2 regions of the Pseudomonas sp. 5.2 genome follow, and region 1 is predicted to be linked to the other one. Evidence: predicted binding sites of a transcription regulator. Region 1 holds the regulator's gene; the other holds the start of a gene.
The links. Region 1 encodes sigma-54, which starts transcription at its own class of promoters, with help from an activator protein. Its sites were predicted from a motif close to ANTGGCATNNANNTTGCTNT; they were not measured.

Region 1 (15,659 bases):
TCGGGCTGCCGAGCACGGCCAACTCCGGTGGTGTTCACAACTTGTACGTAACCCATGGCGTCGAAGACCAGGCTGCCCTGATCCGCCGCATGGGGCGTGGCTTGCTGGTGACCGAGCTGATGGGGCATGGCCTGAACATGGTGACCGGCGATTATTCGCGTGGGGCTGCGGGTTTCTGGGTCGAGAACGGCGAGATTCAGCACGCGGTGCAGGAAGTGACCATCGCCGGGAACATGAAGGATATGTTCCAGCAAATTGTCGCGATCGGTAACGATCTAGAGACACGCAGCAATATCCATACGGGCTCCGTGCTGATCGAGCGAATGACGGTTGCAGGGAGCTGATAGGTAACCTGCTCTGGCCGCTTCGCGGGTAAACCCGCTCCCACAGGATCACCGACTGGCTTCAGGGTACTGTGGGAGCGGGTTTACCCGCGAAGAGGCCGGTACAGCCCAACCTGTTTCAGACTGATTTAGAGAACCCGGCCTTGGTGCCGGGTTTTTTTATGCGTCCTACCTCACGGCTTTAGTCGATCCGCACTTGAAGTGATTCTATTTATCACTTAATAATGAATATCATTACCCAGTTGCTTGGCGATGGTGTTCATGAAATCCGTCCTTCACGAATTGCCCTATTTGGAAAACTGGCGCTGGCTCAGCCGGCGCATTCGCTGCGCGCTCGAGCCCGATGAGCCGCGCCTTATCGAGCACTACCTGGCCGAAGGCCGTTACCTGGTGTGCTGCACCGAAACCTCGTCCTGGACGGTGGCGTTGACCTCCTTCCGCCTGCTGCTGGATACCGCCTGCGACCGCATGCTGCCGTGGCATTGGCGCTGCCTGTGCCTGGACCAGGCCTGGCGCCCGTTGCTGGACCTGCGCAACCTCGACCGCCGCGAACAGAACCAGCGCTGGCAGCCCTACGCCCTGCAATTGGCCAACTGCGTGCTGCTGCCTTCGATTTCTCCCGATGAACTGATGCAAGGATTAGACGATGAGTAATACCCGTATCGAGCGTGACAGCATGGGTGAGCTGCAGGTGCCTGCCGAGGCCCTGTATGGCGCCCAGACACAGCGCGCGGTCGACAACTTCCCGATCAGCGGCCAGCGCATGCCGGCCCAGTTCATTCGCGCATTGCTGCTGGCCAAGGCGGCAGCGGCCAAGGCCAACATCGAGCTGGAGCAAGTGACCGCCGACCAAGGCCAGGCCATCGTCAAGGCGGTCGAGCAACTGCTTGCGGAAGATTTTATCCAGCATTTCCCGGTGGACGTGTTCCAGACAGGTTCCGGCACCAGTTCGAACATGAACGCCAACGAAGTGATCGCCACCCTGGCCAGCCGGGTGCTCGGTGATGCGGTCAATGCCAACGACCATGTTAACTGCGGCCAGAGCAGCAACGACATCATCCCGACCACCATCCATGTCAGTGCCGCCTTGGCGCTGCACGAGCAGCTACTGCCGGCGTTGCGGCACCTGGTGCAGGTGATCGAGGCCAAGTCGGTGCAGGTGCACGCCTTTGTAAAAACCGGCCGCACTCACCTGATGGACGCCATGCCCGTGCGCATGAGCCAGGTGCTCGACGGCTGGGCGGCGCAAATCAACGGCGCGCTGGCGCACATTGAGGCGACCCTGCCGAGCTTGCAGGCGCTGGCCCAGGGCGGTACCGCCGTCGGGACCGGCATCAACGCCCATCCACAGTTCGCTGCCGGCTTCGCGCGTCAGTTGAGTGCCCTGACCCAGGTCGAGTTCACCCCCGGGCAAAACCTGTTTGCGCTGATCGGCTCGCAAGACACGGCGGTGGCCCTTTCCGGCCAGCTCAAGACCACCGCCGTGGCACTGATGAAAATCGCCAACGACCTGCGCTGGATGAACTCCGGCCCCTTGGCCGGCCTTGGCGAGATCGAGCTGCAAGGCTTGCAGCCGGGCTCGTCGATCATGCCGGGCAAGGTCAACCCGGTGATCCCGGAAGCCACCGCCATGGTCGCCGCGCAGGTGATCGGCAATGACGCGACCATCGCCATCGCCGGGCAGTCGGGCAACTTCGAGCTGAACGTCATGTTGCCGGTGATCGCCCGCAACCTGCTGGAGAGCATCGAGCTGATGGCCAACGTCAGCCGCCTGCTGGCCGACAAGGCCATCGCCACCTTCAAGGTCAATGAAAGCAAGCTCAAGGAGGCGCTGGCGCGCAACCCGATCCTGGTCACTGCGCTGAACCCGATCATCGGCTACCTCAAGGCCGCCGAAATCGCCAAGACCGCCTACAAGCAGGGCCGCCCGATCATCGACGTGGCGCTGGAGCACACCGACTTGTCGCGTGACCAACTCGAGGCCCTGCTGGACCCGGAAAAACTCACGGCCGGCGGTATCTGACTCAGCGTCACCGCCGAGCGTACGAGCCATCGCGCTCAGGAGAAACGTCATGCAGCACTGGAAACGCACCACTGAAACCGCCAACCGCCTGTTCGAGCAAGGTGAATGGGTCGATGCCCGGGAACACTACCTGCAAGCCTTGGCCTTGGCCCAGGTGCTGTTCGAGCGCTGGCATGACGTCGACGAAGCGGTGGCGGTGTTCGTCATCGCTCACCACAACCTGGCTGACCTGCACCTGCGCCTGAACCAGCCGCACGAGAGCGCCGACTACCTGTGCTCTGCACACCAGCGCCTGCTCCAGGCCAGCCAGGAAGCGCGCTTGCCCCAGGCGCTGCGGGATGCAGCGCTGCGCCACAGTTCACGCACCTACACCGAATTGCTGAGTTTCATTGCCGAGTACGGACAGTACCCGCGCACCGAGCGCCTGCTCAACCGTCACGCCCCCGCCGCCAGCGAGCTGGCCGCGCAAACAGGCGTGACACCCAGAACCCACGCTTACGGAATCCATTGATATGCCACATACCTTGCCTGCGTTGCCTTATGCCTACGATGCGCTGGAGCCGCACATCGATGCCCAGACCATGGAAATTCACCACAGCAAGCACCACCAGACCTACATCAACAACCTCAACGCTGCCATCGAAGGCACCGAGTGGGCCGAATGGCCGGTGGAGCAGCTGGTAAGCGCGGTCAAGCAACTGCCAGAAAAGCTGCAGGGCGCCGTGATCAACCAAGGCGGCGGCCACGCCAACCACACGCTGTTCTGGACGGTGATGGCGCCACACGGCGGCGGCCAGCCACACGGTCAGGTGGCCAAGGCCATCGAGGCCGAGCTGGGTGGGTTCGACGCGTTCAAGGACGCCTTCACCAAAGCAGCGCTGACCCGCTTTGGCAGTGGCTGGGCCTGGCTCAGCGTCACCCCGGGCAACACGCTGGTGGTCGAAAGCAGCGGTAACCAGGACAGCCCGCTGATGCACGGCAACACGCCGATTCTCGGGTTGGACGTGTGGGAGCACGCCTACTACCTGAAATACCAGAACCGTCGCCCTGAATACATCGGTGCCTTCTACAACGTCGTCGACTGGGCGGAAGTGGAACGTCGTTATCTCGAAGCCTTGAAGTGAGTCGATCCGGTATGCGTTCACAGGTGTTGTCCGTCAGCAGCGTGCGTCTGTTTCGTCTGGCGATAGGAACCTTGCTGTTGCTGGCGGGCACAGCATTGCTGCTGGCGCAGGGCATTGCCTGGCTGGGCCTGGAGCCGCGCATGCTGCGTGCCCTCGAAGGGGGCGCATTGTGTGCGTTGGGGACAGCGCTGGGCGCGGTACCGGTGTTGGTGATTCGTAACATGCCGGTGGCCCTGGCCGACACACTGCTGGGCTTCGGTGCGGGAGTGATGCTGGCGGCCACCGCGTTTTCCCTGATCATCCCGGGGCTGGAGGCGGCGCAAGGCATCGGCTTCAGCCCTTGGGGCGCGGGCGGCTTGATCAGCTTTGGCCTGATGTTTGGCGCCTTGTGCCTGTTCCTGGTCGACCTCAAGGTCTCCGGTGCCTCGCCAGAAGCCTTGGTCGGCACGGACAACCAGCCGGTGATCGCCGCGCGAATCTGGTTGTTCGTGATCGCCATCATCGCCCACAACATTCCTGAAGGCATGGCCATTGGCGTGTCTGCGGGCGGTGGCATGGCCGATGCCGACAGCCTGGCAATGGGCATCGCTTTGCAGGATGTGCCGGAAGGGCTGGTGATTGCGCTGGTGCTGGCGGGGGCGGGCATGCCGCGTTTCAAGGCATTCTTGATTGGTGCCGCTTCAGGCCTGGTCGAACCGGTGGCAGCGGTTATCTGTGCCTGGCTGGTAAATGTGGCAGAGTTGCTGTTGCCGTTGGGCCTGGCGTGTGCCGCGGGGGCGATGCTGCTGGTAGTGACCCAGGAGATCATCCCCGAGTCGCGCAGCAATGGGCATCACCGCCTGGCCAGTTTGGGGTTGTGTATCGGTTTTTGCCTGATGATGGTGATGGACACGGCGATGTCTTGAATTGATTGCGCCATGATGATTGTGTCGTGCTTGCGACCGTTCGGCGGGAGATTCTCTGGGCCTGTAAGGCCGAGCGCCGCCCGCGCGGCGCTTCGCAGCACAAGGCTGCTCCTACATTTGTTTCGGGCCAATTACCCCAGCGTCATAGGCGCACGCCCCTTGGCATATGGCACGATATCGTGTTGTGAAAACAAGACGGTATCGCGCTGGCACAGGCGTTACTGGCCCGAAACAGATGTAGGAGCAGCCTTGTGCTGCGAAGCGCCGCGCGGGCGGCGCTCGATCTCACAGGCGCTGAAGGTGTTGTGACAAGCCCAGCGTTCCCTACTCGCCTTCGTCGAAGTAGTTGTTGATCAACTCGACCAGTGCGTCCAGCGCGTCGTTGTCCTGTTCGCCTTCGGTCAGCAAGTGCACTTGGGTGCCTTTGCCTGCCGCGAGCATCATCACCGCCATGATGCTCTTGCCGTCCACCAGCTTGTCTGGCGCGCGGCCTACCTTGACCTGGCAGGGAAAGCGCCCGGCCACGCCGACGAACTTGGCCGCCGCCCGGGCATGCAGGCCCAGCTTGTTGATGATGGTGATTTCGCGGGCGGGCATCGTGGGGTGGATCCTGTAGGCTAGAGGTCGCGGTGGCGGACCTGGACGTTTTTCAGGGATTGCTGCAGCAACGTGCCGAGGCGTTCGGTCAGGTATACCGACCGGTGATGGCCACCGGTGCAGCCAATGGCGATGGTGACATAGGCTCGGTTGCTGGCGGCGAAGCGGGGCAGCCATTTAAGCAGGTAGCTGGAAATGTCGTTGAACATCTCTTCGACGTCCGGCTGTGCGGCGAGGTAGTCGATTACCGGTTGTTCGAGACCAGAATGCTCACGCAGTTCGGGCTTCCAGTAGGGGTTGGGCAAGCAGCGCACGTCGAACACCAGGTCGGCATCGACCGGCATACCACGTTTGAAGCCAAAGGATTCGACCAGGAACGCGGTGCCAGGCTCTGGCTGGTTGAGCAGGCGCAGCTTGATCGAGTCGCGCAACTGGTAAAGGTTGAGGCTGGTGGTGTCGATCTTGAGGTCGGCAAGGTCGGCGATCGGCCCCAGCATGTCGCTTTCCACGCGTATCGCTTCTGCCAGGGAACGGTCGGCATTGGTCAGCGGGTGACGCCGACGGGTCTCCGAAAAGCGCTTGAGCAGGGTGTCTTCGTCGGCATCCAGGTACAGCACATCACACTTGATATGCCGGGCACGGGCCTCTTCGAGCAGCTCGGGGAAACGCGTCAGGTGACTGGGCAGGTTGCGCGCGTCAATCGACACGGCGACCTTGGGCTGCAGCAACTCGGTATTGATCAAGGCATCTTCCGCAAGCTGCGGCAGCAGCCCGGCGGGAAGGTTGTCGATGCAATAGAAACCGTTGTCTTCCAGGACATCGAGGGCGGTGCTCTTGCCGGAGCCGGACCGGCCGCTGACGATGATCAGGTGCATGTTCAGTGCTCGTTCTGTACGTCCAGGACAACCTGGTACAGGGCCTCGTTACTGCTGGCGGCACGCAGACGATCACGGACCTCTTTGCGATCGAGCATGCTGGCGATCTGGCGCAGCAGTTCCAGGTGCGCATCGGTGGCAGCTTCGGGCACCAGCAGGACGAACAGCAGGTCCACGGGTGCGCCATCGATGGCGTCGTAGTCGATCGGCGCCTCCAGGTGCAGCAGTGCGCTGACCGGGGCGGTGCATCCTTCGAGTCGGCAGTGGGGGATGGCGATGCCGTTGCCGAACCCGGTCGAACCGAGTTTTTCACGGGCGACCAGTTTTTCGAAGACGTCTTGCATCTCCAGCTCTGGCACTTGTTCGGCGATGACGGTGGCGACCTTTTCGAGGGCGCGCTTCTTACTGCCGCCCGGCACGTTCACGAGGGAACGGCCGGGGGTCAGGATGGTTTCAAGTCGGATCATGGATGAGGGGGATCAGCGGGCAGCTGCACCTTGCAGCAGGCTTTGCTGTTTTTCCTTGTGTTTTTTCAGTTGGCGGTCGAGCTTGTCGGCCAAGGCGTCGATCGCTGCATACATGTCTTCGTGTTCCGCGTTGGCTACCACTTCACCGCCCGGAATCTGCAGGGTCGCTTCGACCTTCTGCTGCAGCTTCTCGACCTTCATGATGACCTGCACGTTAGTGATCTTGTCGAAGTGACTTTCCACGCGGGCGAGCTTTTCAAGCACATAATCGCGCAGCGGCTGGGTGACTTCTACATGCTGTCCACTGATATTGACTTGCATACAGCTTCTCCTTTATTGCCCGTGCATAAAGAGGCAAGTCTTGCACCTGCCCCAAAAACGCTGTGGCACATACCAGGTGCTACATCAGTCGCTTGCGCTCGCTCGACGGTGCGATGCCGAGAGACTCGCGGTACTTGGCGACGGTGCGACGGGCTACCTGGATGCCTTGTGCCTCCAGTAAACCAGCGATCTTGCTGTCACTCAATGGCTTTTTCTGATTTTCCGCCGCAACCAGTTTCTTGATGATCGCGCGGATCGCTGTGGACGAGCATTCTCCGCCTTCAGCGGTGCTGACGTGGCTTGAGAAAAAGTATTTCAGTTCGTAGATGCCGCGGGGCGTGTGCATGTATTTTTGCGTGGTAACCCGCGAAATGGTCGACTCGTGCATGCCGACGGCTTCGGCGATGTCATGCAGGACCAACGGCTTCATCGCTTCGTCGCCATGGTCGAGGAAGCCGCGCTGATGCTCGACGATCTGCGTGGCTACTTTCATCAGGGTTTCGTTGCGGCTTTGCAGGCTCTTGATGAACCAGCGCGCTTCTTGCAGCTGATTGCGCATGAAGGTGTTGTCGGCGCTGGTGTCGGCGCGGCGGACAAAGCCTGCGTACTGCGGGTTGACGCGCAGGCGCGGGATGGCTTCCTGGTTCAGCTCCACCAGCCAGCGGTCGCTGTCCTTGCGCACGATGACGTCGGGCACGACGTACTCGGGCTCGCTCGATTCGATCTGCGAGCCAGGGCGCGGGTTGAGGCTTTGCACCAGCTCGATGACCTGGCGCAGCTCGTCTTCCTTGATCTTCATGCGCCGCATCAGCTGGCTGTAGTCGCGGCTGCCCAGCAGGTCGATGAAGTCGGTGACCAGGCGTTTGGCCTCGGCCATCCACGGCGTGCTGGCCGGTAGCTGGCGCAGTTGCAGCAGCAGGCATTCGCCCAGGTTGCGTGCGGCGATGCCGGCAGGCTCGAACTGCTGAATACGGTGCAGGACTGCTTCGACCTCGTCCAGCTCGATATCCAGTTCGGGGTCGAAACCGGCGCAGATCTCTTCGAGGGTGTCTTCGAGGTAGCCCTGGCCATTGATGCTGTCGATCAGGGTGACGGCGATCAGGCGATCGGTGTCGGACATCGGCGCCAGGTTCAACTGCCACAGCAGGTGGCTTTGCAGGCTTTCGCCGGCCGATGTGCGGGTGGTGAAGTCCCACTCGTCGTCATCGTTGCTCGGCAGGCTGCTGGCGCTGGTCTGGTAGATGTCTTCCCAGGCGGTATCGACGGGCAGCTCGTTGGGGATTCGCTCGCTCCACTCGCCGTCTTCCAGGTTTTCGGCACTGTTGGTGCTTTCCTGGAAGCTGTTGTCCTGGACTTCGGCGGCCGGTTTGTTCTCGGCGTTATCGGCCATCGGGTCGCTGTTGTCGAAGTCCTCGCCGTCTTCCTGACGTTCGAGCATCGGGTTCGATTCCAGCGCTTCCTGGATTTCCTGTTGGAGGTCCAGGGTAGAGAGCTGGAGGAGGCGGATGGCCTGTTGCAACTGAGGAGTCATCGTCAGTTGCTGGCCCATTTTTAGGACGAGCGATGGTTTCATGGCAGGGGCTTAATACCTTGTTCGCCGGCGCGCATGCGCCATCCACTACACGAGGGCGCCGGAGCGCCAAATTCAAGCAAGTTTTATGCCTTAAATTGTAGCGTTTGCCTAGAGCACCGTAACAACTTAAACCCCGACAGGGTCGATTTGCCAGTGCTCCAGGTGCGTCCCGGGGTCAGAGCCGGAACTCGTGACCCAGGTAAACCTCTTTGACCAGTTCGTTGGCCAGGATGGTCTCGGCGTCGCCTTCGGCGATCAGTCGGCCATCATTGACGATATAGGCGGTTTCGCAGATATCCAAGGTCTCACGCACGTTGTGGTCGGTAATCAGTACGCCGATCCCCTTGGCCTTGAGGTGGTGGATGATCTGCTTGATGTCACCGACGGAAATCGGGTCGACGCCCGCGAAGGGTTCGTCGAGCAGGATGAACTTCGGGGCGGTCGCCAGGGCGCGTGCGATCTCGACACGGCGGCGTTCGCCACCCGAGAGGCTCATGCCGAGGTTGTCGCGGATGTGGCTGATGTGGAACTCCTGCAGCAGGCTTTCCAGCTCCTTGCGGCGGCCGTCGCGGTCGAGCTCCTTGCGGGTCTCGAGGATCGCCATGATGTTGTCGGCCACCGACAGCTTGCGGAAGATCGAAGCTTCCTGCGGCAGGTAGCCGATACCGGCACGCGCGCGACCGTGCATGGGCTGGTGGCTGACATCGAGGTTGTCGATCAGCACGCGCCCTTGCTCAGCCTGGACCAGGCCGACGATCATGTAGAAGCAGGTGGTCTTGCCGGCGCCGTTAGGGCCGAGCAGGCCGACGATCTGGCCGCTGTCGATCGACAGGCTGACGTCGCGCACGACTTGCCGACCCTTGTAGCTCTTGGCCAGGTGCTGGGCTTTGAGGGTTGCCATTTACTCGGCCTTCTTCTTCGGCTGGATCACCATGTCGATGCGCTGACGTGGTTGAGTCACGTTGCCACCACGACCGGCGGTCGCAACCTGGGTCTTGGTGTTGTAGACGATCTTCTCGCCTTCAGTGGTGTTGCCTTCATTCTCGACCTTGGCGCGGTCGGTGAGGATCACCGTGTCTTTCTGCGCCTGGTACTGAATGGTCACGGCCCAGCCTTTCATCTTGTCCGGCTTGGCGGTGCTCTGCTGCTGTTCGAAGTAGGCCAGGTTGCCCACCGAGGTGACCACGTCGATGTCGCCATTGGCGGCGCGGGTCATGGTCACGGTGTTGCCTTTGATCATCATCGAACCTTGGGTGATGATGACGTCACCGGTGTAGGTGGCCACGCCTTGCTTGTCGTCCAGGTGCGCGTTGTCGGCCTGGATGCGGATAGGCTGGTCACGGTCGGTCGGCAGTGCGAAGGCGCTCGCGCTTCCCAGTGCTGCGCTCAGGCTGAGCAAAAGGGGGAGGGTTTTAACGAGCCTCATACTGTCCTCTTACGTTAGAGAGCAGGTCCATCCTGCCTTCTTTCAAATACGCTTTCATTCCTTTGCCCGTGGTCGTGCCACCGGCGCCGTCGATTCTAACGGCTTGCTCGGTCTGCGCATATTGCTTCTGCGGGAATACGGTCATGCGTGAGCTGGTGATAATCGTTTCACGCTTCTTTTCGTCGGTGCGGGCAATGCGCACCTGGTCGATCAGCTCGACCTCGGTGCCGTCCGGGTTGACCTCGGCACGGACGCTTTGCACGTGCCACGGGTACTCGGTGCCGCGGTACATGTGCAGGTCTGGCGTGGTCACCAGTGTGACCTCGGTGGCCGTCAGGTGTTCGACCTTGTCGGCGGTCATTTCGTACTGCAACTTGCCGTCGGGCAGGAACTGCACGCTGTGGGCATTGATCGCGTAGTAGTCGATGGCGCTCTCGTCGACCTGGGCCGTGGGCTGGTCGAGGAAGCTCTCGGGGCTGACATTCCAGTAGCCGATCGCCGCCAGCAGGGCGCCGATGGCCAAGAGCAGCACAATATTGCGGGCTTTCTTGCTGAACATGAGCAGCCTTAAAGGTAATGTGCGTTGGCAGCGTCCAGGGTGCCCTGGGCCTGCATGATCAGTTCACAAAATTCACGCGCCGCGCCTTCACCGCCGCGGGCCTGGGTCACCCCGTGCGCATGTTGGCGAACGAAGGGGGCGGCGTTGGCCACCGCCATGCCCAGGCCGACCCGGCGGATCACCGGCAGGTCGGGCAGGTCGTCGCCCAGGTAGGCGACTTGTTCATAGCTTAGGCCGAGTTCGGCGAGCAAGCCGTCGAGTACCACCAATTTGTCCTCGCGGCCCTGGTACAGGTGCGGGATGCCGAGGTTTTTCGCACGGCGCTCGACCACCGGGGTTTTGCGCCCACTGATAATTGCCGTGGTCACGCCCGATGCCATGAGCATCTTGATGCCCTGGCCGTCGAGGGTGTTGAAGGTCTTGAACTCGCTGCCGTCTTCGAGGAAGTACAGGCGGCCGTCGGTGAGCACGCCGTCAACGTCGAACACGGCAAGCTTGATGGCCTGGCCACGTTGAATCAAATCCTGGGTCATTTACATTACTCCGGCGCGCAACAGGTCGTGCATGTTCAGGGCGCCGGTCGGGCGGTCGTCCTGGTCGACCACCACCAGCGCGTTGATCTTGTGGTCTTCCATGATTTTCAGCGCCTCGGCGGCCAGCATTTCGGCGCGGGCGGTCTTGCCATGCACGGTCATCACCTGGTCGATCAAGGTGGTGTGCATGTCGATATTGCGGTCCAGGCTGCGGCGCAGGTCGCCGTCGGTGAAGATCCCGGCCAGTTTGCCGTCCGGTTCGAGGATCACGGTCATGCCCAGGCCTTTGCGTGACATTTCCAGTAGCGCATCCTTGAGCAGGGTGCCGCGTGCCACCTGGGGCAGTTCGGCGCCTGCGTGCATCACGTTCTCGACCTTGAGCAGCAGGCGGCGGCCGAGGGCGCCACCGGGGTGCGAAAAGGCGAAGTCTTCGGCAGTGAAACCACGGGCTTCGAGCAGGGCGATGGCCAGGGCGTCGCCCAACACCAGCGCTGCGGTGGTCGAAGAGGTGGGGGCCAGGTTCAGCGGGCAGGCCTCCTGGGTGACGCGGGCGTCGAGGTTGACCTCGGCGGCCTGGGCCAGGGGCGAATCGGCATTGCCGGTCAGGCTGATCAGTTGGATGCCGAGGCGCTTGATCAGCGGCAGCAAGGTGATGATTTCTGCAGTGCTGCCGGAATTGGACAGGGCCAGGATGACATCGTCCCGGGTGATCATGCCCATGTCGCCATGGCTGGCTTCGGCCGGGTGCACGAAGAACGCAGGCGTACCGGTGCTGGCCAGGGTGGCGGCGATCTTGTTGCCGATATGCCCCGACTTGCCCATGCCGACCACCACAACCCGGCCCTTGCTGGCCAGAATCAGCTCGCAGGCCTTGACGAAGTTGGCGTCGATACGCGGCGCCAGGCTTTCCACGGCCTCGACTTCGAGGCGCAAGGTGCGCAGGGCGGACTGGATCAGCTCACTGGATTGGCTCATGTCGTCAAACAATGCCTGATGAAAAGGCGGCGATTATAGCCGCAATGGAAGAAAGCCTCATCCTTTCGATTGCCCGGCAAATGCCATGGAAGTCTGTCGTTGTGCTGAACGACACGTTCCATGGCCTTGGGGCCGCCCTGTCAGCGGTGCTATAGTTCGCCGCTATTCGGCCTGTCAGGGGCACGTGTGCCTTCACGATGAGGGCAAGCGTCCACTAGGACGAGGCTGCACTAGCAAGGAGTCTAGATGAGTGTGGATAGCGCCTACGCGGTCGAGTTGAAGGGAGTGACCTTCAAGCGCGGTTCGCGCAGCATTTTCAGCAATGTCGACATACGCATCCCGCGCGGCAAGGTCACCGGCATCATGGGGCCATCGGGTTGCGGCAAGACCACATTGCTACGCCTGATGGGTGCGCAACTGCGTCCGTCCAGCGGCGAGGTATGGGTTGCCGGGCAGAACCTGCCGACGCTGTCGCGCAGCGACCTGTTCGACGCGCGCAAGCAGATGGGCGTGCTGTTCCAGAGTGGCGCGCTGTTCACTGACCTCGATGTATTCGAGAACGTGGCCTTCCCGCTGCGCGTGCACACCCAGCTGTCGGAAGAGATGATTCGCGACATCGTGTTGATGAAACTGCAGGCTGTCGGCCTGCGCGGTGCCATCGACCTGATGCCTGACGAACTGTCCGGTGGCATGAAGCGCCGGGTGGCGTTGGCGCGTGCGATCGCTCTGGACCCGCAGATCCTCATGTACGACGAACCGTTCGTCGGCCAGGACCCGATCGCCATGGGGGTACTGGTGCGCCTGATCCGCCTGCTCAACGATGCCTTGGGCATCACCAGCATCGTGGTTTCCCACGACCTGGCCGAAACCGCCAGCATTGCCGACTACATCTACGTGGTAGGGGATGGCCAGGTGCTGGGGCAGGGCACGCCCGACGAGCTGATGGGCTCGGACAACCCGCGTATTCGCCAGTTCATGAAAGGCGACCCGGATGGCCCGGTACCCTTCCACTTTCCCGCGCCTGATTACCGCGCCGACCTGCTGGGGGCGCGTTGATGCGCAGAAAATCCTTACTCGAACGTGTTCGCCTGTTCGGTCGCTCGGCGATCGACGTGCTGGCCGTGCTCGGGCGTTCCTGTCTGTTTCTGTTCCATGCGCTGATCGGGCGTGGCGGTATTGGCGGTGGCTTCCAGCTGCTGACCAAGCAGCTGTACTCGGTGGGCGTGCTGTCGCTGGCGATCATCGTCGTGTCCGGTGTGTTCATCGGCATGGTGCTGGCGCTGCAGGGGTACAGCATCCTGACCAAGTACGGCTCTGAACAGGCGGTCGGGCAGATGGTGGCCCTGACCCTGTTGCGTGAGCTCGGGCCGGTGGTGACCGCACTGTTGTTCGCCGGCCGCGCAGGTTCTGCGCTGACCGCCGAAATTGGCAACATGAAGTCCACCGAGCAGCTGTCGAGCCTGGAAATGATCGGCGTCGACCCGCTCAAGTACATCGTTGCGCCACGCCTGTGGGCCGGTTTCATCTCGCTGCCGCTGCTGGCGCTGATCTTCAGCGTGGTCGGCATCTGGGGTGGGTCGTGGGTCGCCGTGGATTGGCTGGGCGTTTACGAGGGCTCGTTCTGGGCCAACATGCAGAACAGCGTTTCCTTCACCGACGACGTGCTGAACGGCTTGATCAAGAGCCTGGTGTTCGCCTTCGTCACCACCTGGATCGCCGTATTCCAGGGGTACGACTGTGAGCCCACCTCAGAAGGGATCAGCCGTGCCACCACCAAGACCGTGGTCTATGCCTCGTTGGCTGTCCTGGGTCTGGACTTTATTCTGACCGCCTTGATGTTTGGAGATTTCTGATGCAAAACCGCACCCTGGAAATCGGTGTCGGCCTGTTCCTCCTGGCCGGGATCCTGGCGCTGCTGCTGCTGGCCCTGCGAGTCAGCGGGCTGTCGGCCAGCCCGAGCAGCGATACCTATAAAGTTTATGCGTACTTCGACAATATCGCCGGTTTGACGGTCAGAGCTAAAGTGACCATGGCCGGTGTGACGATCGGCAAGGTCACCGCCATCGATCTGGACCGTGATTCCTACACCGGTCGGGTGACGTTGCAGCTGGACAAGACCGTCGACAACCTGCCGACCGATTCCACTGCTTCGATCCTGACCGCCGGGTTGCTGGGCGAGAAGTACATCGGCATCAGCGTGGGCGGCGAAGACGACGTGCTCAAGGATGGCGCGACCATCCACGACACCCAGTCGGCACTGGTGCTGGAAGATCTGATTGGCAAGTTCCTGCTCAACTCCGTTGGCAAGGAACCGAAAGAAGCGCAACCGGCTAATTAAGGAGTTTCCATGATTTCGATCCTGCGACGTGGCCTGCTGGTCCTGCTGGCGGCCTTCCCTTTGCTGACCGTGGCGGCGCAGACGCCTCACGATGTGGTGCAAGGCACGACCAACGAATTGCTTGGCGACCTCAAGGCCAACAAGGATCAGTACAAGTCCAACCCCAACGCCTTCTACGATGCGCTCAACCGCATCCTCGGGCCGGTGGTGGACGCTGACGGCATTTCCCGCAGCATCATGACCGTGAAGTATTCGCGCAAGGCCACGCCTGAGCAGATGCAGCGCTTCCAGGAGAACTTCAAGCGCAGCCTGATGCAGTTCTATGGCAACGCCCTGCTGGAATACAACAACCAGGGCATCGTCGTTGACCCGGCCAAGGCTGATGACGGCAAGCGTGCCAGCGTCGGCATGAAGGTGACCGGCAACAACGGCGCCGTGTACCCGGTGCAGTACACCCTGGAGAACATTGCCGGCGAGTGGAAGGTGCGTAACGTCATCGTCAACGGCATCAACATCGGCAAACTGTTCCGCGACCAGTTCGCCGATGCCATGCAGCGCAACGGCAACAACCTGGACAAGACCATCGACGGTTGGGCCGGTGAAGTGGCCAAGGCCAAGGAAACCGCCGATAAGTCGCCCGAGAAGGCAGTGCAATGAGTGAGGCTGGCGTAAGCATGGCAGAGCCGGGCGTACTGCGTTTGACCGGCGTGCTGGACTATCGCAGCGGCCCGGCCTTGCGCAAGCAAGGCAAGGCATTGATCGACGCCTCGCGCGAGCCGCACATGGTGCTGGATTGCTCGGCCGTGGCGAAATCGTCCAGCGTCGGCCTGTCGCTGCTGCTGGCGTTTATCCGCGATGCCCAGGCGGCCGGCAAGGCCTTCGAAGTACGCGGTATGCCCGACGACATGCGGGAAATTGCCGGGGTCTATGACCTCGATGAAGTGCTGGCTACTTGATGGCAATGCACTGAAGGATGGCCCCTCGGTCAGCGCACGCCCTCAGTGGGCTTCGCAGGCGAGGGGCTTTTTTGTATGATGGCCGACCCGTGCGCATCGGGCGCCGATTGAGGTTGAGCATGCAGGCCGTAGAAGTTAAAAGCTTCCTTGAAGAAAAATTGCCGGGATCCCGGGTCGAAGTTGAAGGCGAAGGCTGCAACTTCCAATTGAACGTGATCAGCGACGAGTTGGCTGGCCTGAGCCCGGTCAAGCGTCAGCAGGCGATCTATGCTCACCTTAATCCCTGGATCGCCAATGGCAGCATCCATGCGGTAACCATGAAATTTTTCAGCAGCGCAGCCTGGGCTGAGCGCACCTGAGCCAACTTGGCGGCGAGACTCCAATGGACAAACTGATTATTACTGGCGGCGCTCGCCTTGACGGCGAGATCCGCATTTCGGGCGCGAAGAACGCGGCATTGCCGATTCTGGCGGCGACCCTGCTGGCTGACGGCCCGGTCACCGTGGCCAACCTGCCGCACCTGCACGACATCACCACCATGATCGAGCTGTTCGGGCGCATGGGCATCGAGCCTGTGATCGACGAGAAGCTGTCTGTGGAAATCGACCCATGCACCATCAAGACGCTGGTCGCGCCGTACGAG
Region 2 (15,659 bases), on a different contig from region 1:
CGCCTGGTCCTGCTCGCGGGCCTGCAGCTTCTGGTCGCGGTCTTTCATGTCGTTGTTGAGCTTGGCCAGTACTTGCTGGCGCTTGCTGCGCTCGGTCTCGAGGGCCTGGCGGCGGCTGTCGAGGTCGGCGCGCTGGGCCAGCAGTTGCTCCTGCTGGCGGGCGATGTCCTGCTCGACGTTGGCCAACTGGCGCAGGGTCTCGTTGAAGGTGCGCAGTTGCTCCAGGCGCGCCTTGCTCAGGTAATCGTAATAGGTGAGGGTGCGGGCGAATTTCTCGGGGTTCTGCTGGTTGAGCAGCAGCTTGAGGTATTCCTCGCGGCCGTTCTGGTAGGCGGAACGGGCCTGGATGGCAATCAGCCGTTGTTGTTCAACGCGGGCGCTCTGGAGTTTTTTTTTCTCGGTATCAAGGCGCTCCAGCTCGCCCTCGGTCTTTTTTAGTTCTTGTTGCAGAGCCTCCACCTGTTTCTCGAGGTTGCCGATGTCGGTCTCGGTGGACTTGAGGTCTTTCTGCACGCCGGATTTCTCTTCCTGGAGCTTGCCCAGCATCTTCTTGAGCTCGGCGATGTCCTGGCGGGTGGCGTCCAGTTGTTGCTGGGTCTGTGCGCGCTCATCGGCAAATGCCGGGCTGAGCAGGCAAGACAGGGCGAGTAGGATCAGGGCGCGGAGCATGGGGTTGGGCGTACCAGGGATGGAGACTGGCCTAGTATGCCCGCGCGAGCCTGCAAAAAAAACGCCTCGCGGCAGATGCGGCGAGGCGTTTGTCTGGAAACCTTGAATCTGGGGCCGCTTTGCGGCCCATTCGCAGCGCAAGGCTGCTCCTACAGGCGGTGCGCAGGCCATTGTAGGAGCAGCCTTGTGCTGCGAATGAAGGCAACTCAGGCGTCGATCAGGATCGACGTCCCGGTCATTTCCACAGGCTTTTCCAGCCCCAGCAGTTTCAGCATGGTCGGCGCCACGTCGGCCAGCACGCCGCCTTCGCGGACGTTGACCTTGCGCTTGCCCACATAGATGAACGGCACTGGCTCGGTGGTGTGCGCGGTGTGCGCTTGGCCGGTGCAGGCGTCTTCCATTTGCTCGACGTTGCCGTGGTCGGCGGTGATCAGCGCTTCACCGTCGACTTTATCCAGCGCCTCGACGATACGCCCAACACAGGTATCCAGCGCTTCGACGGCCTTGACCGCGGCCTCGAACACGCCCGTGTGGCCGACCATGTCGCCGTTGGCGTAGTTGACGATGATCACGTCGAAACGCTGTTGCTCGATGGCTTCGACGATGCGGTCGGTGACTTCCGGCGCGTTCATTTCCGGTTGCAGGTCGTAGGTGGCGACCTTCGGCGATGGGATCAGGATGCGCTCTTCGCCTTCGAACGGCTCTTCACGGCCGCCCGAGAAGAAGAACGTGACGTGCGCGTACTTTTCGGTCTCGGCGATGCGCAGCTGGGTCTTGCCATTCTTGGCCAGGTATTCGCCCAGCACGTTGTCCAGGCTGGACGGTGCAAAGGCTGCTGGCGCCGGGATTTTTGCCGAATACTGGGTCAGGCCGATGTAGGCCGCCATCTTCGGCAGGCGCGCACGCGGGAATTCGTTGAAGTCCGGCTCGACGAAGGCACGCGACAGTTCGCGGGCGCGGTCGGCGCGGAAGTTCATGAAGATCACCGCGTCGCCGTCTTCGACCTTGACCGCCTCGCCAATGCGCGTGGCTTTGACGAACTCGTCGTTTTCTTCACGGGCGTAGGCGGCTTCAAGGCCGGCCAGGGCGGTGTCTGCGGTGTAGTCGGCAACGCTGTCGACGATCAGGTTGTAGGCCGCGGCAACGCGGTCCCAACGGTTGTCGCGGTCCATGGCGAAGTAGCGGCCGATGAGGCTGGCGATGCGGCCCTTGCCCAGCTTGGCGAAGGTCTTGTCGAGCAGCTCGATGGACGACTCGGCGCTGCGCGGCGGCGTGTCGCGGCCGTCGAGGAAGGCGTGCAGGTAGATTTTTTCAGCGCCACGCTGTGCGGCCAGTTCGGCCATCGCGATCAGGTGGTCCTGGTGGCTGTGCACGCCGCCGTCGGACAGCAAACCGAGGATGTGCACGGCCTTGCCGGCACCGACAGCCTTGTCTACCGCGCCGGTGAGCACCGGGTTGCTGAAGAACTCGCCATCACGAATAGCCTTGGTGACCCGGGTGAAGTCCTGGTAGACGACGCGGCCGGCACCGAGGTTCATGTGGCCGACTTCGGAGTTGCCCATCTGCCCGTCTGGCAGGCCGACATCCATGCCTGAACCGGAGATCAAGCCGTGCGGCTGACTGGCGCGCAGGCGGTCATAGACCGGTGTGTTGGCGGCATAGATGGCGTTGTATTCGGGGCTTTCGCTGTGGCCGAAGCCATCCAGGATGATCAGGACCAGGGGTTTGGGCGTACTCGTCATCAATCAAACTCACGGTTGTTCAAAGATGATAAAGACACGCATTTTAGGGCAAATGCGCCATCAACGGCGAATATTCGTCCCATCCCCCGACCGGCGCAGCCAGCGTGCCAGGGCAAAGCTGCTTTTCTGGCCGGCCAGTCGGGCTTTGGTGGTCATGGGGGGCTGTGTATACTGGCCGGCATTTTCAATCGCCTGGAACACCGCTGATGGTTGCTCACCTGATTCAATTCGCGACAGATCACTACATCCTGGTTGCGATCTTCGTTGTTCTGCTGGTCCTGCTGCTCATCAATGAAGTCCGCCGTGGCGGCCAGAGCCTGAGCAATGGCCAGTTGACTGCCCTGGTCAACGCTGACAAGGCCCTGGTCATCGATATCCGCACTGCCAAGGAATATTCCGCGGGCCACATCGTGGGTGCCGTGAACATCCCGCAGGACAAGCTGGTCAGCCGTATGGCCGAGCTGGAAAAGCACAAAGAGAAGACCCTGATCATCGTCGATGCGATGGGCCAGCAGTCCGGCACGCTTTGCCGCGAGCTGCTCAAAGCTGGTTACAACGCCGCTAAGTTGAGCGGTGGCGTTTCCAGCTGGAAAGCCGATAACCTGCCCCTGGTGAAGTGATATGAAGCCCGTCATCGTTTATTCCAGCGACTACTGCCCCTACTGCATGCGCGCCAAATACCTGCTCGAGAGCAAGGGCGTTGCGTTCGAGGAAATCAAGGTCGACGGCAAACCGCAGGTTCGCGCCGAAATGAGCCAGAAGGCCGGCCGTACGTCGGTGCCACAGATCTGGATCGGCAGCACCCATGTCGGTGGATGCGATGACCTCTATGCCCTGGAGCGCGCCGGCAAGCTCGACGCGCTGCTGGCGGCCTGATTTGCACTGCATTCAAAAACATTAGGATAAGGATCTGCCATGACTGACCAACAGACCAACGGCGCAGCTGCCGAAGACAACAGCCCTCAGTTCTCCCTGCAGCGCATCTACGTGCGTGACCTGTCGTTCGAGGCCCCGAAAAGCCCGCAGATCTTCCGCCAGCAGTGGGAGCCGAGCGTTGCCCTGGACCTGAACACCAAGCAGAAAGCCCTGGAAGGCGACTTCCATGAAGTGGTGCTGACCCTGTCGGTTACCGTCAAGAACGGTGACGAAGTGGCCTTCATCGCTGAAGTGCAGCAGGCCGGCATCTTCCTGATCGCCAACCTCGACGCTTCGTCGATGAGCCACACCCTCGGCGCGTTCTGCCCGAACATCCTGTTCCCGTACGCCCGTGAGACCCTGGACAGCCTGGTCACCCGCGGTTCGTTCCCAGCGCTGATGCTGTCGCCGGTCAACTTCGACGCCCTGTACGCGCAAGAGCTGCAGCGTATGCAGGAAGCGGGCGAGACGCCTACTGTGCAGTAATAGCTGCCGGTTTCAGAAAGGCGCCTCACGGGGCGCTTTTTTATTGCCTGTTCTGGCCTCTTCGCGGGGCAGGCCCGCTCCCACATTGAGATGCTTACGCCAAACCATTGTGGGAGCGGGCTTGCCCCGCGAAGAGGCCGTTCCTGCCAATGGGTCAGCTTCCGGCAAACCCGTTCTGCCGCCAGGCCTCGTACACCGTCACCGCCACGGTATTGGACAGGTTCAGGCTCCGGCACCCCGGCCGCATCGGCAGGCGCAAGCGCTGCTCGGCCGGCAGGCTGTCCAGCACGTCGGCTGGCAAGCCGCGGCTTTCGGGGCCAAACAGGAAGGCGTCGCCCGGCTGGTAAGCCACTTCATGGAAGGGGTGCGAGCCCTTGGTGGTGAAGGCGAACAGCCGTGGGTTACCCAGGCTTTCCAGGCATCCGGCCAGGCTCTCGTGGCGCTTGAGCGTGGCATACTCGTGGTAGTCCAGCCCCGCCCTGCGCAGGCGCTTGTCATCCAGTTCGAAGCTGATGGGCTCGATCAGGTGCAGGTGGCAACCGCTGTTGGCGCAGAGGCGAATGATGTTGCCGGTATTCGGCGGAATTTCTGGTTGAAAAAGGATGACGTGAAACATGCACGGCTCCAGGCGTGAAGATGACGAGCATTCTACCCCTGAACCGGACCTGCGTTCGAAGGCCTTCCCACGCGTGATGCTATCGCTGGCCATTGTCGGCCTGATGGTGGGCTTGATGATCGGCCGCCTGACCACCCCCGATGAGCGGGTGCTGGAGCAGGTTGAGGTGGTACAAGACGGGCTCGACCTATGGTTCAACGAAGAGCCGAAGCTGCATGGCGAGAACGTCGAGGGGACGGTTGCCGTGCTGTTCGAGGCCCAGGGCAAGGCCCAGCGGGGGCAATTGAGCCTGCAGGGCAAACCGGTGGGCTGGCGTGTGCAGAAAAGCGAGGAAGGGCTGTTGCTGACGGTGGTGGCCGCGCGCCCACTGCACGGCGAGTGGGCCGGTGCAGAGGACGCTGGGCGTTGGCGTGTGCAGGTGAGGCTGCACGAATAAAAGAGGGGATGTCCCGGCCTGCCTGTACCAGGGTCCCCAAAACTTGCGCTATTGCAAATAAAAGAGGGGTTTTCCCGGCCTGCCTGTACCGAGGACCCCGAAACTGGAGATACAGGACTTATTGCAGGGGGCGTGCCAGTTTTGCAAAACCCGGAAACATTGGCTTTCAGGGCTTTTTTGCCAGGTTTTGAGGGTTTTTGTGCCTTCGTGCGGTGCAGAGGGCACAGGATCGGTGCATTGCGGCTGAAATAAAAAGGGCCGCTCTAAAGCGTCATGCTGTTCACTTAAGTTATCCATCGCCTGTATTGGGGCCGCTTTGCGGCCCATCGCGGCACAAGGCCGCTCCCACAATGTTCGCGCATGCCCTGTGAATAGGGGCATAACGCGGTCGGTGTGGGAGCGGCCTTGTGCCGCGATGGGCCGCAGAGCGGCCCCAGTATTCAATGACCTACGTACAACTCAATGGTCTTCGCTGTCATCCTCATCGCCGCCGGCGACATTCATCCCCAGCTCCTTGATTTTGCGCGTCAAGGTATTGCGCCCCCAGCCCAGCAACAACGCCGCATCCCGACGCCGGCCGGCCGTGTGCTTGAGGGCGGTCTCGATCATGATCCGTTCGAAACTGGGCACCGCACTGTCGAGCAGGTTCGATTGGCCACGGGCCAGCGCCTGGTCCGCCCACTGGCGCAGCGCCTGTTCCCAGTTGGTCACGGGGGCCGCGTCCTGCGGCAGGTTGAGCAACTCGGGAGGCAAGTCACCGATCAGCACTTCACGGCTGGACGCCATCACGGTGATCCAGCGGCAGGTGTTTTCCATCTGCCGCACGTTGCCCGGCCACGGCAGGTTGCGGATGAACTCTTCGGTTTCCGGCTTCAGCAGTTTTGGCTCCACCGCCAGCTCCTGCGCGGCGCGGGCGAGGAAGTGGCGGGCGAGCGCAGGGATATCTTCGCGGCGGTCGGCCAGGCGCGGAATGTGGATGCGGATCACATTGAGCCGGTGGAACAAGTCCTCGCGGAACTTGCCAGCCTGCACCAACGACTCCAGGTTCTGGTGGGTGGCGGCAATGATGCGCACATCCACCTTGACCGGCACGTGGCCACCCACCCGGTAGAACTCGCCATCGGCCAGCACCCGCAGCAGGCGGGTCTGGGTGTCGGCGGGCATGTCGCCGATCTCGTCGAGGAACAACGTACCGCCGTCGGCCTGCTCGAAGCGACCGCGGCGCAGGTTTGCCGCACCGGTGAAGGCGCCTTTCTCATGGCCGAACAGCTCGGACTCCATCAGGTCTTTGGGGATGGCTGCCATGTTCAGGGCAATGAACGGTGACGCCGCACGCGGGCTGTGGCGGTGCAACGCATGCGCCACCAGCTCTTTGCCGGTGCCGGACTCACCGTTGATCAGTACCGTGATGTTGGAGTGGCTCAGGCGACCGATGGCGCGGAACACCTCCTGCATCGCCGGCGCTTCGCCGATGATCTCTGGCGTACGGGCCAAGGCTTGTGGCACATCGAGGCCTTGCTGCTCCTGGGCATGCTGGTTGGCGCGCTTGACCAGCGACACTGCCTCGTCCACGTCGAACGGCTTGGGCAGGTACTCGAAGGCGCCGCCCTGGTAGGACGCCACGGCACTGTCGAGGTCGGAGTGAGCGGTCATGATGATGACCGGCAGGCGCGGGTGCTGTTCGCGGATCTGGGCCAGCAGGTCAAGGCCGCTGGTGCCCGGCATGCGGATGTCGGAAATGATCACATCCGGTTGCTGGCGGGCCAGGCGGCCCATCACGCCATCAGCGCTGTCGAAGCTCTGGGTGGTCATGCCTTCCTGTTGCAGGGCTTTTTCCAGGACCCAGCGGATGGAGCGATCATCGTCGACGATCCATACGGTTTCACTTCGGCTCATGAGGCGGTGGCTCCTTGTTCCAGAGGCAGGTAGATCGAGAAGGCGGTATGGCCCGCGTGGCTTTCACACTCGATCAGGCCCTGGTGCTGGCTGATGATGTTCTGGGTGATGGCCAGGCCCAGCCCGGTACCGTCCGGGCGCCCGCTGACCATGGGATAGAAAAGCGTGTCTTGCAGTTCCGACGGGATGCCCGGGCCGTTGTCGATGATCTCGACGCGTGCCACCAGCCGGTGGCGCACATGGCCGATGGTGAACTGGCGCAGCGCACGGCTGCGCAGGGTGATGCGGCCCAGGCGCAATTCGTTCTGCGAGCTTATCGCCTGCATGGCGTTGCGCACGATGTTCAGCACCGCCTGGATCATCTGCTCACGGTCGATCAGCACATCCGGCAGGCTCGGGTCGTAGTCGCGCACCAACGTGATGCAGCCCTGGCTTTCGGCGTCCACCAGGCTGCAGACCCGCTCCAGCACTTCGTGGATGTTGGTCATGGCCAGCGAGGGCAGTTTGTTCGAGCCCAGCATACGGTCGACCAGGTTGCGCAGGCGGTCGGCCTCTTCGATGATCACGTTGGTGTAGTCGCGCAGGCCCTCTTCAGGCAGCTCGCGGGCCAACAGCTGCGCCGCGCCGCGGATGCCACCGAGCGGGTTCTTGATCTCGTGGGCCAGGCCACGCACCAGCATCTTGGTGGTTTCCTGCTTGCTCAGCTGGGCTTCTTCCTTGGTGATGCGCAGCAGCCGATCGCGCGGGTGCACCTCGAGCAGCAGCAGGGTCTGGCCCTGGTGCAGAATCGGCGTGACAGCGTAGTCGACGGTGATGGTCTGCCCAGTCAGCGAGGTCAGCTGCGCCTCGCGCTTGGTGAACGGGTGCGCCTGTTCAACCGCCTGGCGCAGCGAGCTGAGCGCTTCGGTCGACTCGGTGAACAGCTCGCTGATGAACTGCCCATGGCTGCGCTGGCCACTGACGGCCAACAGCATTTCTGCCGCCGGGTTCATGTATTCCAGGCGCAGCTCGGCGTTCAGCAGGAGCGTGGCGGTGGTCAGGTTGTCCAGAAGCAGACGGTGCTGTGCATCGCTGATGGTCATAAGGCGTCGTTGACCTCTTTTGGCGCTTGCCTGGCACTAGGTGGCCAGAGCCGGGCGCGCTGTGGATCCGCTGATGCCAGGAAAATGCAAGAAACAAACCAAAGCTCCGAAAAGAAGCGAGATTTGCCCATAAAGGCCTGTATCTGCGCACTTTCGGATCAGAAACTCTGGATGAAACGTTTCACTTGACCCAGATTGGGGAGCAAATAGGGGCACGGCTGGCAGTGGTGCACCAAGATAGAGCATAGCGGGAGTGGCGAGGGTTCTGCGTGGGCAGAAACAAAAACGGCCTCCCGAAGGAGGCCGTCTTGATCACGTCATCGGCGCCAGGCGCCGATCAGATCAGCAGCTGTAGTACAGCTCGTATTCCAGCGGGTGCACGAAGGTACGGACCTTGATCTCTTCTTCGCTCTTCAGCTCGATGAAGGCATCGATGAAGTCGTCGGAGAACACGCCGCCCTTGGTCAGGAACGCTCGGCCTTTATCCAGCTCTTCCAGGGCCTCTTTCAGGCTGCCGCAGACTTGCGGGATGTCTTTCGCCTCTTCAGGCGGCAGGTCGTACAGGTTCTTGTCGGCAGCATCGCCTGGGTGGATCTTGTTCTGGATGCCGTCCAGGCCAGCCATCAGCAGGGCCGCGAAGGCCAGGTACGGGTTGGCCGATGGGTCCGGGAAGCGCGCTTCGATACGGCGGGCTTTCGGGCTGCCGACGTACGGAATACGGATCGAGGCGGAACGGTTGCGCGCCGAGTAGGCCAGCATCACCGGGGCTTCGAAGCCTGGAACCAGACGCTTGTAGGAGTTGGTCGACGGGTTGGTGAAGCCGTTCAGGGCCTTACCGTGCTTGATGATACCGCCGATGAAGTACAGGGCGGTGTCGGACAGGCCGGCATAGCCTTCACCCGAGAAGGTGTTCTTGCCGTCTTTCCAGATCGACATGTGCACGTGCATGCCCGAGCCGTTGTCGCCGTACAGTGGCTTCGGCATGAAGGTGGCGGTACGGCCGTAGGCGTCGGCAACGTTGTGCACGACGTACTTCAGGGCCTGTACTTCGTCAGCCTTCTTCACCAGGGTGTTGAACTTGACGCCGATTTCGTTCTGGCCGGCAGTCGCCACTTCGTGGTGGTGAACTTCAACGGTCTGACCCATTTCTTCCAGTGCGTTGCACATGGCAGTACGGATTTCGTGGTCGTGGTCGAACGGCGGAACTGGGAAGTAGCCGCCTTTGACGCCAGGACGGTGGCCTTTGTTGCCGCCTTCCACGTCAGCGCCAGTCATCCACGAGCCTTGCTCGGAGAAGATCTTGAACATCGAGCCGGAGATGTCCGACTGGAACTTCACTTCGTCGAAGATGAAGAACTCAGGCTCTGGGCCGGCGAATACGGTGTCACCGATGCCGGTGCTCTTCAGGTACTCTTCGGCGCGCTTGGCGATGCCGCGTGGGTCGCGATCGTAGCCCTGCATGCTCGACGGGTCGACGATGTCGCAGGTGATGATCAGGGTTGGCTCTTCGGTGAACGGGTCCAGCACGGCGGTGTCATCGACCGGCATCAGGATCATGTCGGAGGCTTCGATGCCTTTCCAGCCAGCGATGGAGGAACCGTCGAACATCTTGCCGACTTCGAAGAAATCTTCGTCCAGGCCATCACGCGCCGGCATGGTCACGTGGTGCTGAATGCCTTTGGTGTCCGTGAAACGCAGATCAATCCACTTGACGTCATGATCTTTGATGAGTTGAACCGACTTCGACATGTTGTCCTCCGGATGGTCTAGAGCGCGGTGGGCCGCTGCCCTGGAAAAAGGGTGTTGCCGGGCGCGGATAGTCGGCCAAGCTTACCTGCCTCACAAGGGAGCAAATTGCATGCCAGTGCCCGAAAATGGCGAGGGCGGGATAAAAGAGGGCGTTTGCGGGCATCTGGCGACAGGGTAGTGGGGAAAAGTGCACTCTTAAGATGCGGTTTTTAGTACCAGTGCACCAATAGTGTGCACGTGCTTAGTGTTGTGCTTTCTTTCAGGGCCTCTTCGCGGGTGAACCCGCTCCCACAGGGACCGCAGGGATTTCGAAGATTGTGCAATCCCCTGTAGGAGCGGGTTTACCCGCGAAAGGGCCGGAACAGGCACCCCAAAACCCCGGCCTTGCATTTATCTCAAAGCTTCTGATCAAAAGTTGGTCAAATCCTGAGCAATTTCCGATATAATTCGCGCCCCTCATTTTCGGCAGGCCCTGCGCGCGCTGTTAACCAATGAAACTTATCGTCAAAGTCTTCCCAGAAATCACCATCAAGAGCCGGCCGGTGCGCAAGCGCTTCATCCGTCAGCTCGGCAAGAACATCCGCAACGTGCTCAAGGATCTGGATCCTGAGCTCGCGGTCGATGGTGTCTGGGACAATCTCGAAGTGGTCACCCGCGTCGAAGACGAGAAGGTCCAGCGCGAGATGATCGAGCGCCTCACCTGCACGCCGGGTATCACCCACTTCCTGCAGGTCGAGGAATACCCGCTCGGCGACTTCGACGACATCGTCGAGAAGTGCAAGCAGCACTTCGGTCACCTGCTGGCGGGCAAGCACTTCGCGGTACGCTGCAAGCGCGGCGGCCACCACGACTTCACGTCGATGGACGTCGACCGCTACGTCGGCAGCCAGCTGCGTCAGCAGTGCGGCGCCGCCGGCATCGAGCTGAAGAACCCGGAAGTCCTGGTGCGCATCGAAATTCGCAACCAGCGCCTGTACGTGATCCACAACCAGCACCAGGGCATCGGCGGCTATCCGCTGGGCGCCCTCGAGCAAACCCTGGTATTGATGTCCGGTGGCTTCGACTCCACCGTGGCGGCCTACCAGATGATGCGCCGTGGCCTGATGACCCACTTCTGCTTCTTCAACCTCGGCGGCCGTGCTCACGAGCTGGGGGTGATGGAAGTTGCCCACTACCTGTGGAAAAAGTACGGCAGCAGCCAGCGCGTGCTGTTCATCAGCGTGCCGTTCGAAGAAGTGGTCGGCGAGATCCTCAACAAGGTCGACAACAGCTACATGGGCGTGACCCTCAAGCGCATGATGTTGCGCGGCGCCGCCCATATGGCCGACCGCCTGCAGATCGACGCGCTGGTCACCGGCGAGGCGATTTCCCAGGTCTCCAGCCAGACCCTGCCGAACCTGTCGATCATCGACTCGGCGACCGACAAGCTGGTGCTGCGCCCGCTGCTGGCCAGCCACAAGCAGGACATCATCGACCAGGCCACCGAAATCGGCACCGCCGACTTCGCCAAGCACATGCCTGAATACTGCGGCGTGATCTCGGTAAACCCGACCACCCACGCCAAGCGTCACCGCATGGAGCATGAAGAGAAGCAATTCGACATGGCCGTGCTGGAGCGCGCCCTCGAACGCGCCAAGTTCATCTCGATCGACCACGTGATCGATGAGCTGGGCAAGGACGTCGAGGTGGAAGAAGTGCGCGAAGCGCTGCCTGGCCAGATCGTCATCGACATCCGTCACCCCGATGCCCAGGAAGACGAACCCCTGGTGATCGAGGGCATCGAAGTCCAAGTGATGCCATTTTATGCAATTAATAGTCGCTTCAAGCAGCTGGATGAAACACGCCAGTACCTGCTGTATTGCGACAAGGGTGTGATGAGCCGACTGCACGCACACCACCTGCTCAGTGAGGGACATGCCAATGTGCGTGTTTATCGTCCGGCATAAGACGCCAGGGCTGTATGGCGGCAGCATCCGCCATCGCCCTCCCGACCGCCGGGCCTGCTGAGCCTTATACCTTACATATTGGTCGCCTAGACTAGGCGGCAACCGAATCCTCTGATCGAGATACACTTGTGATCGAAAATCTGCGTAACATCGCCATCATCGCCCACGTTGACCATGGTAAAACCACGTTGGTCGACAAACTCCTGCGTCAGTCCGGCACTCTGGAGCGTAACGAGCTCAACGACGAGCGCGTCATGGACTCCAACGACCAGGAAAAAGAGCGCGGTATTACCATTCTGGCGAAAAACACCGCCATCAACTGGAACGGCTACCACATCAACATCGTCGACACCCCCGGCCACGCCGACTTCGGTGGCGAGGTTGAGCGTGTAATGTCGATGGTCGACTCCGTGCTGCTGCTGGTCGACGCTCAAGACGGCCCGATGCCGCAAACCCGCTTCGTGACCAAAAAGGCCTTCGAAGCTGGCCTGAAGCCAATCGTTGTCATCAACAAGGTTGACCGCCCGGGCGCGCGTCCTGACTGGGTTCTGGACCAGATCTTCGACCTGTTCGACAACCTCGGTGCCACCGACGAACAGCTGGACTTCAAAGTCGTCTACGCCTCGGCCCTGAACGGCATCGCCGGTCTGGACCACACCGAAATGGGCGAAGACATGACTGCCCTGTACCAGGCGGTCATCGACCACGTTCCAGCGCCAGCTGTTGACCGTGACGGCCCGTTCCAGATGCAGATCTCCGCTCTGGACTACAACAGCTTCCTGGGTGTTATCGGTGTTGGCCGTATTGCCCGTGGTCGCATCAAGCCGAACACCCCGGTTGTTGCCATCGACGCTGACGGCAAGAAGCGTAACGGCCGTATCCTCAAGCTGATGGGCCACCACGGCCTGCACCGCGTCGATGTCGAAGAAGCCCAAGCTGGCGACATCGTCTGCATCAGCGGTTTCGACGAGCTGTTCATCTCCGACACCCTGTGCGACCCGACTGCCGTTGAGGCGATGAAGCCGCTGACCGTTGACGAGCCGACCGTTTCGATGACCTTCCAGGTCAACGACTCGCCGTTCTGCGGCAAGGAAGGCAAGTTCGTCACCAGCCGTAACATCAAGGACCGTCTGGACAAAGAGCTGCTGTACAACGTTGCCCTGCGCGTTGAAGAAACCGACTCCCCAGACAAGTTCAAGGTCTCGGGCCGTGGTGAGCTGCACCTCTCGGTACTGATCGAAACCATGCGTCGTGAAGGCTTCGAGCTGGCCCTGGGCCGCCCAGAAGTGATCATCCGCGAAGTGGACGGCGTGAAGCAGGAACCGTTCGAAAACGTCACCATCGACATCCCTGAAGAAGCCCAGGGCAAGGTCATGGAAGAGATGGGTCTGCGTAAAGGCGACCTGACCAACATGGTTCCGGATGGCAAGGGCCGTGTACGCCTGGAATACAACATCCCGGCGCGTGGTCTGATCGGTTTCCGTAACCAGTTCCTGACCCTGACCAACGGTGCAGGCATCCTGACTTCGATCTTCGATCGCTACGACACCGTGAAGTCCGGCCACATGTCCGGCCGTCAGAACGGCGTACTGGTTTCGGTCGAAACCGGCAAGGCGCTGACCTACTCGCTGGAAACCCTCCAGGCGCGTGGCAAGCTGTTTGTCGAGCACGGTCAAGAGATCTACAACGGTCAGATCATCGGCCAGAACAGCCGCGACAACGACCTGGGCGTCAACCCTACCAAGGGCAAGAAGCTCGACAACATGCGTGCTTCGGGTAAAGACGAAGTCATCGCCCTGGTTCCGCCTGTTCGCTTCACCCTGGAACAGGCTCTGGAATACATCCAGGAAGACGAGCTGTGCGAAGTCACGCCGAAGTCCATCCGTCTTCGCAAGAAGATCCTGGACGAAAGCGAGCGTACCCGCGCTGCCAAGAAAGCCAAGAACAGCTGATTTAGCTGTGGCTGAATGAAAGCGCCCCCGGTCGAAAGGCCGGGGGCGTTTTTGTTTGGGGCGTTTATTGCCCCATGTTGCAACGGAAGTAATTGCTAACTAAGCAGTTTTTGGCAATGCACCATAGCCCCAGTACGCTGCCTGCTTGTAAAAATCAGGGAGCTGAAGATGAAGGGCAGGGGGTGGAAGGAGCATTTGGCGCGTGGCCATATTGATGTTGCGGGAGTGTCCTGGAGCTTGCTCCACTTGCGTCCCGGCTTGCATCAAGTAGTTATCCCAGCGCATTCCACTCAGGAACCGCAAGAAGTGACGCTGGCAATAGAGTATTCAAGCCACTGTGTCAGTTATGGGCCGAAGCAAGGTGCTGAATTGAATTTCGAGGCTATGGGCCTCGAGCATTTGCTAATAGATCACAGGGGTATATGCCGGGCGTTTTGCGCTGGGCGATACAGGCTGTCCGTGCAACTGCCGACCATCATGGCATCACTGGCGGATAGGCAATGTCTGTTTACGGGGCATAGCAACTGGCTGACCATGGAAGGGCATCAATTCGGCTATCCAGAAGGAAGCCGCTGTGAGGTCTATTTCAGTCTGCGTCGTGAATCAGCCCGGAGCCTGAAGGTATATGTTGAAAGTGCCTACGTGCGAGACGTTGATCATCCCTCTCATCGTCCGCTTCGCCTGAAGCGGCATGAAAAGATTAAGGGCTGGCTGTTGATAATGAAGAAGCTGAGAAATGAGCCGATTCGACGGCCAGTGCAGCGTTAGCTGGCTGCAGAAATACGAAACCCCCAATTAAGGGGGTCGTATCGCGGATGCCCTTAGGGACTTATCCCATCAACCGGCACGGCCGGAACCAGGTGGCGGCGTCTAGACACTTCCCGAGGGAAGCTCCGTGTACATCAAGACGGTTGAAAGTCTATTGGGTCTCTGATGGATCGTCAACGCCCAACCACTTTAGGCTTGTAGGCACAATACCCCGGCCGCGGCCCGACCTTGGGGTGGTTGCGGCAGGTGTCCGGGCGCTTGTCATAAATGGTGCACAGCCGGCTCTTACGATCCAGGTACATGCAGTCATCGTTGCTCATCCGGGTCAGGGTGAAAATGCCTGACTTCTGGTTGAAGCGTTCGATGATGCCTTCCTTCTGCAGGCGTTTGGCCACGTTTTTGGGCGGTTCGTCTTTTTCGAACTCGTCTACCACGCCAATGCGGATCAGATCCTTGATCTTCACCTCCACCGGCAGGGTGCAACAGGTCGAGTGGCAGCCACCGCACATGTGGCTGGCATAGCGCTGCCAAGTCTCCAGGCGGTCGACTTCGGCGGCGGCGATCAGGGTCGTTTTCATCGTTATGGGGGTGAATCACGGGCTTGGGGCGCGCGATGATACCGGAGTTGTTCAATTTGTGAACAACCTTTTGCCCGATTCAAGGTGTTGATTCAGTGTTCAGGCATGAAAACTGCGAACAGGAACGGTAAGTCCCTGTCGAAGGGTCTAGTCTCTTCACTCTCCCTCCGTATTCGTCAACTTGCCCGAGGATGCCGCATGTCCCAGGAACCCAAAGCACGTGACGCCGAGGTGGCCGATTTTCGCGCCGCTGTACTGGATAAGCTGACCTACGCGGTCGGCAAGGACCCCGAGCATGCCTTCGACCATGACTGGTTCGAAGCCATTGCCCTGGCCGCGCGTGATCACATGGTCGATCACTGGATGGACCACACCCGTCAGGCCTATCGGCGCAGTCAAAAGCGGGTGTATTACCTTTCTCTGGAATTTCTCATTGGGCGGCTGCTGTACGACAGCTTGAGCAACCTGGGCTTGCTGGACATCGCCCGTGAAGCCCTTGATGGCCTGGATGTCGACCTGGAGCGTATCCGCCTGCTCGAGCCGGATGCGGCGCTGGGCAACGGTGGCCTGGGGCGGCTCGCCGCTTGCTTCATGGAAAGCATGTCGACCCTGGGCATCGCCGCCCACGGCTACGGCATCCGCTACGAGCACGGCCTGTTTCGCCAGGCGGTGGTCGATGGCTGGCAGCAGGAGCAGACCGAAAACTGGCTGGACTTTGGCAACCCCTGGGAGTTTGAGCGCGCCGAGGTGATCTACCCGATCAGTTTCGGCGGCAGCGTCGAAACGGTGCAAGACACCCACGGCCAGCAACGGCAAGTGTGGTG

Region 2: glnA (type I glutamate--ammonia ligase) is a predicted target of sigma-54. The motif match lies at 9,689-9,708, and genes of this name have one in related genera.

What each region holds. Positions count from the first base shown of each region.
Region 1 covers NZ_JBYBHH010000010.1:108,416-124,074, reverse strand. The annotation lists gene pmbA (metalloprotease PmbA) at 1-344, shown strand, start outside; gene AC5PZ0_RS16740 (hypothetical protein) at 597-998, shown strand; gene AC5PZ0_RS16735 (class II fumarate hydratase) at 991-2,367, shown strand; gene AC5PZ0_RS16730 (DUF2753 family protein) at 2,417-2,878, shown strand; gene AC5PZ0_RS16725 (superoxide dismutase) at 2,880-3,491, shown strand; gene AC5PZ0_RS16720 (ZIP family metal transporter) at 3,503-4,396, shown strand; gene AC5PZ0_RS16715 (HPr family phosphocarrier protein) at 4,721-4,993, opposite strand; gene rapZ (RNase adapter RapZ) at 5,014-5,868, opposite strand; gene ptsN (PTS IIA-like nitrogen regulatory protein PtsN) at 5,871-6,335, opposite strand; gene hpf (ribosome hibernation-promoting factor, HPF/YfiA family) at 6,348-6,656, opposite strand; gene AC5PZ0_RS16695 (RNA polymerase factor sigma-54) at 6,736-8,229, opposite strand; gene lptB (LPS export ABC transporter ATP-binding protein) at 8,405-9,130, opposite strand; gene lptA (lipopolysaccharide transport periplasmic protein LptA) at 9,131-9,655, opposite strand; gene lptC (LPS export ABC transporter periplasmic protein LptC) at 9,642-10,214, opposite strand; gene AC5PZ0_RS16675 (KdsC family phosphatase) at 10,223-10,747, opposite strand; gene AC5PZ0_RS16670 (KpsF/GutQ family sugar-phosphate isomerase) at 10,748-11,722, opposite strand; gene AC5PZ0_RS16665 (ATP-binding cassette domain-containing protein) at 11,969-12,778, shown strand; gene mlaE (lipid asymmetry maintenance ABC transporter permease subunit MlaE) at 12,778-13,575, shown strand; gene mlaD (outer membrane lipid asymmetry maintenance protein MlaD) at 13,575-14,060, shown strand; gene AC5PZ0_RS16650 (MlaC/ttg2D family ABC transporter substrate-binding protein) at 14,070-14,717, shown strand; gene AC5PZ0_RS16645 (STAS domain-containing protein) at 14,714-15,016, shown strand; gene AC5PZ0_RS16640 (BolA family protein) at 15,136-15,375, shown strand; gene murA (UDP-N-acetylglucosamine 1-carboxyvinyltransferase) at 15,399-15,659, shown strand, end outside.
Region 2 covers NZ_JBYBHH010000009.1:135,846-151,504, reverse strand. The annotation lists gene AC5PZ0_RS15775 (murein hydrolase activator EnvC family protein) at 1-669, opposite strand, end outside; gene gpmI (2,3-bisphosphoglycerate-independent phosphoglycerate mutase) at 876-2,411, opposite strand; gene AC5PZ0_RS15765 (rhodanese-like domain-containing protein) at 2,618-3,031, shown strand; gene grxC (glutaredoxin 3) at 3,033-3,287, shown strand; gene secB (protein-export chaperone SecB) at 3,327-3,812, shown strand; gene trmL (tRNA (uridine(34)/cytosine(34)/5-carboxymethylaminomethyluridine(34)-2'-O)-methyltransferase TrmL) at 3,967-4,428, opposite strand; gene AC5PZ0_RS15745 (hypothetical protein) at 4,427-4,864, shown strand; gene ntrC (nitrogen regulation protein NR(I)) at 5,324-6,760, opposite strand; gene glnL (nitrogen regulation protein NR(II)) at 6,757-7,842, opposite strand; gene glnA (type I glutamate--ammonia ligase) at 8,185-9,591, opposite strand; gene thiI (tRNA uracil 4-sulfurtransferase ThiI) at 10,083-11,537, shown strand; gene typA (translational GTPase TypA) at 11,666-13,489, shown strand; gene AC5PZ0_RS15715 (YjaZ family protein) at 13,658-14,257, shown strand; gene AC5PZ0_RS15710 (YkgJ family cysteine cluster protein) at 14,431-14,835, opposite strand; gene AC5PZ0_RS15705 (glycogen/starch/alpha-glucan phosphorylase) at 15,034-15,659, shown strand, end outside.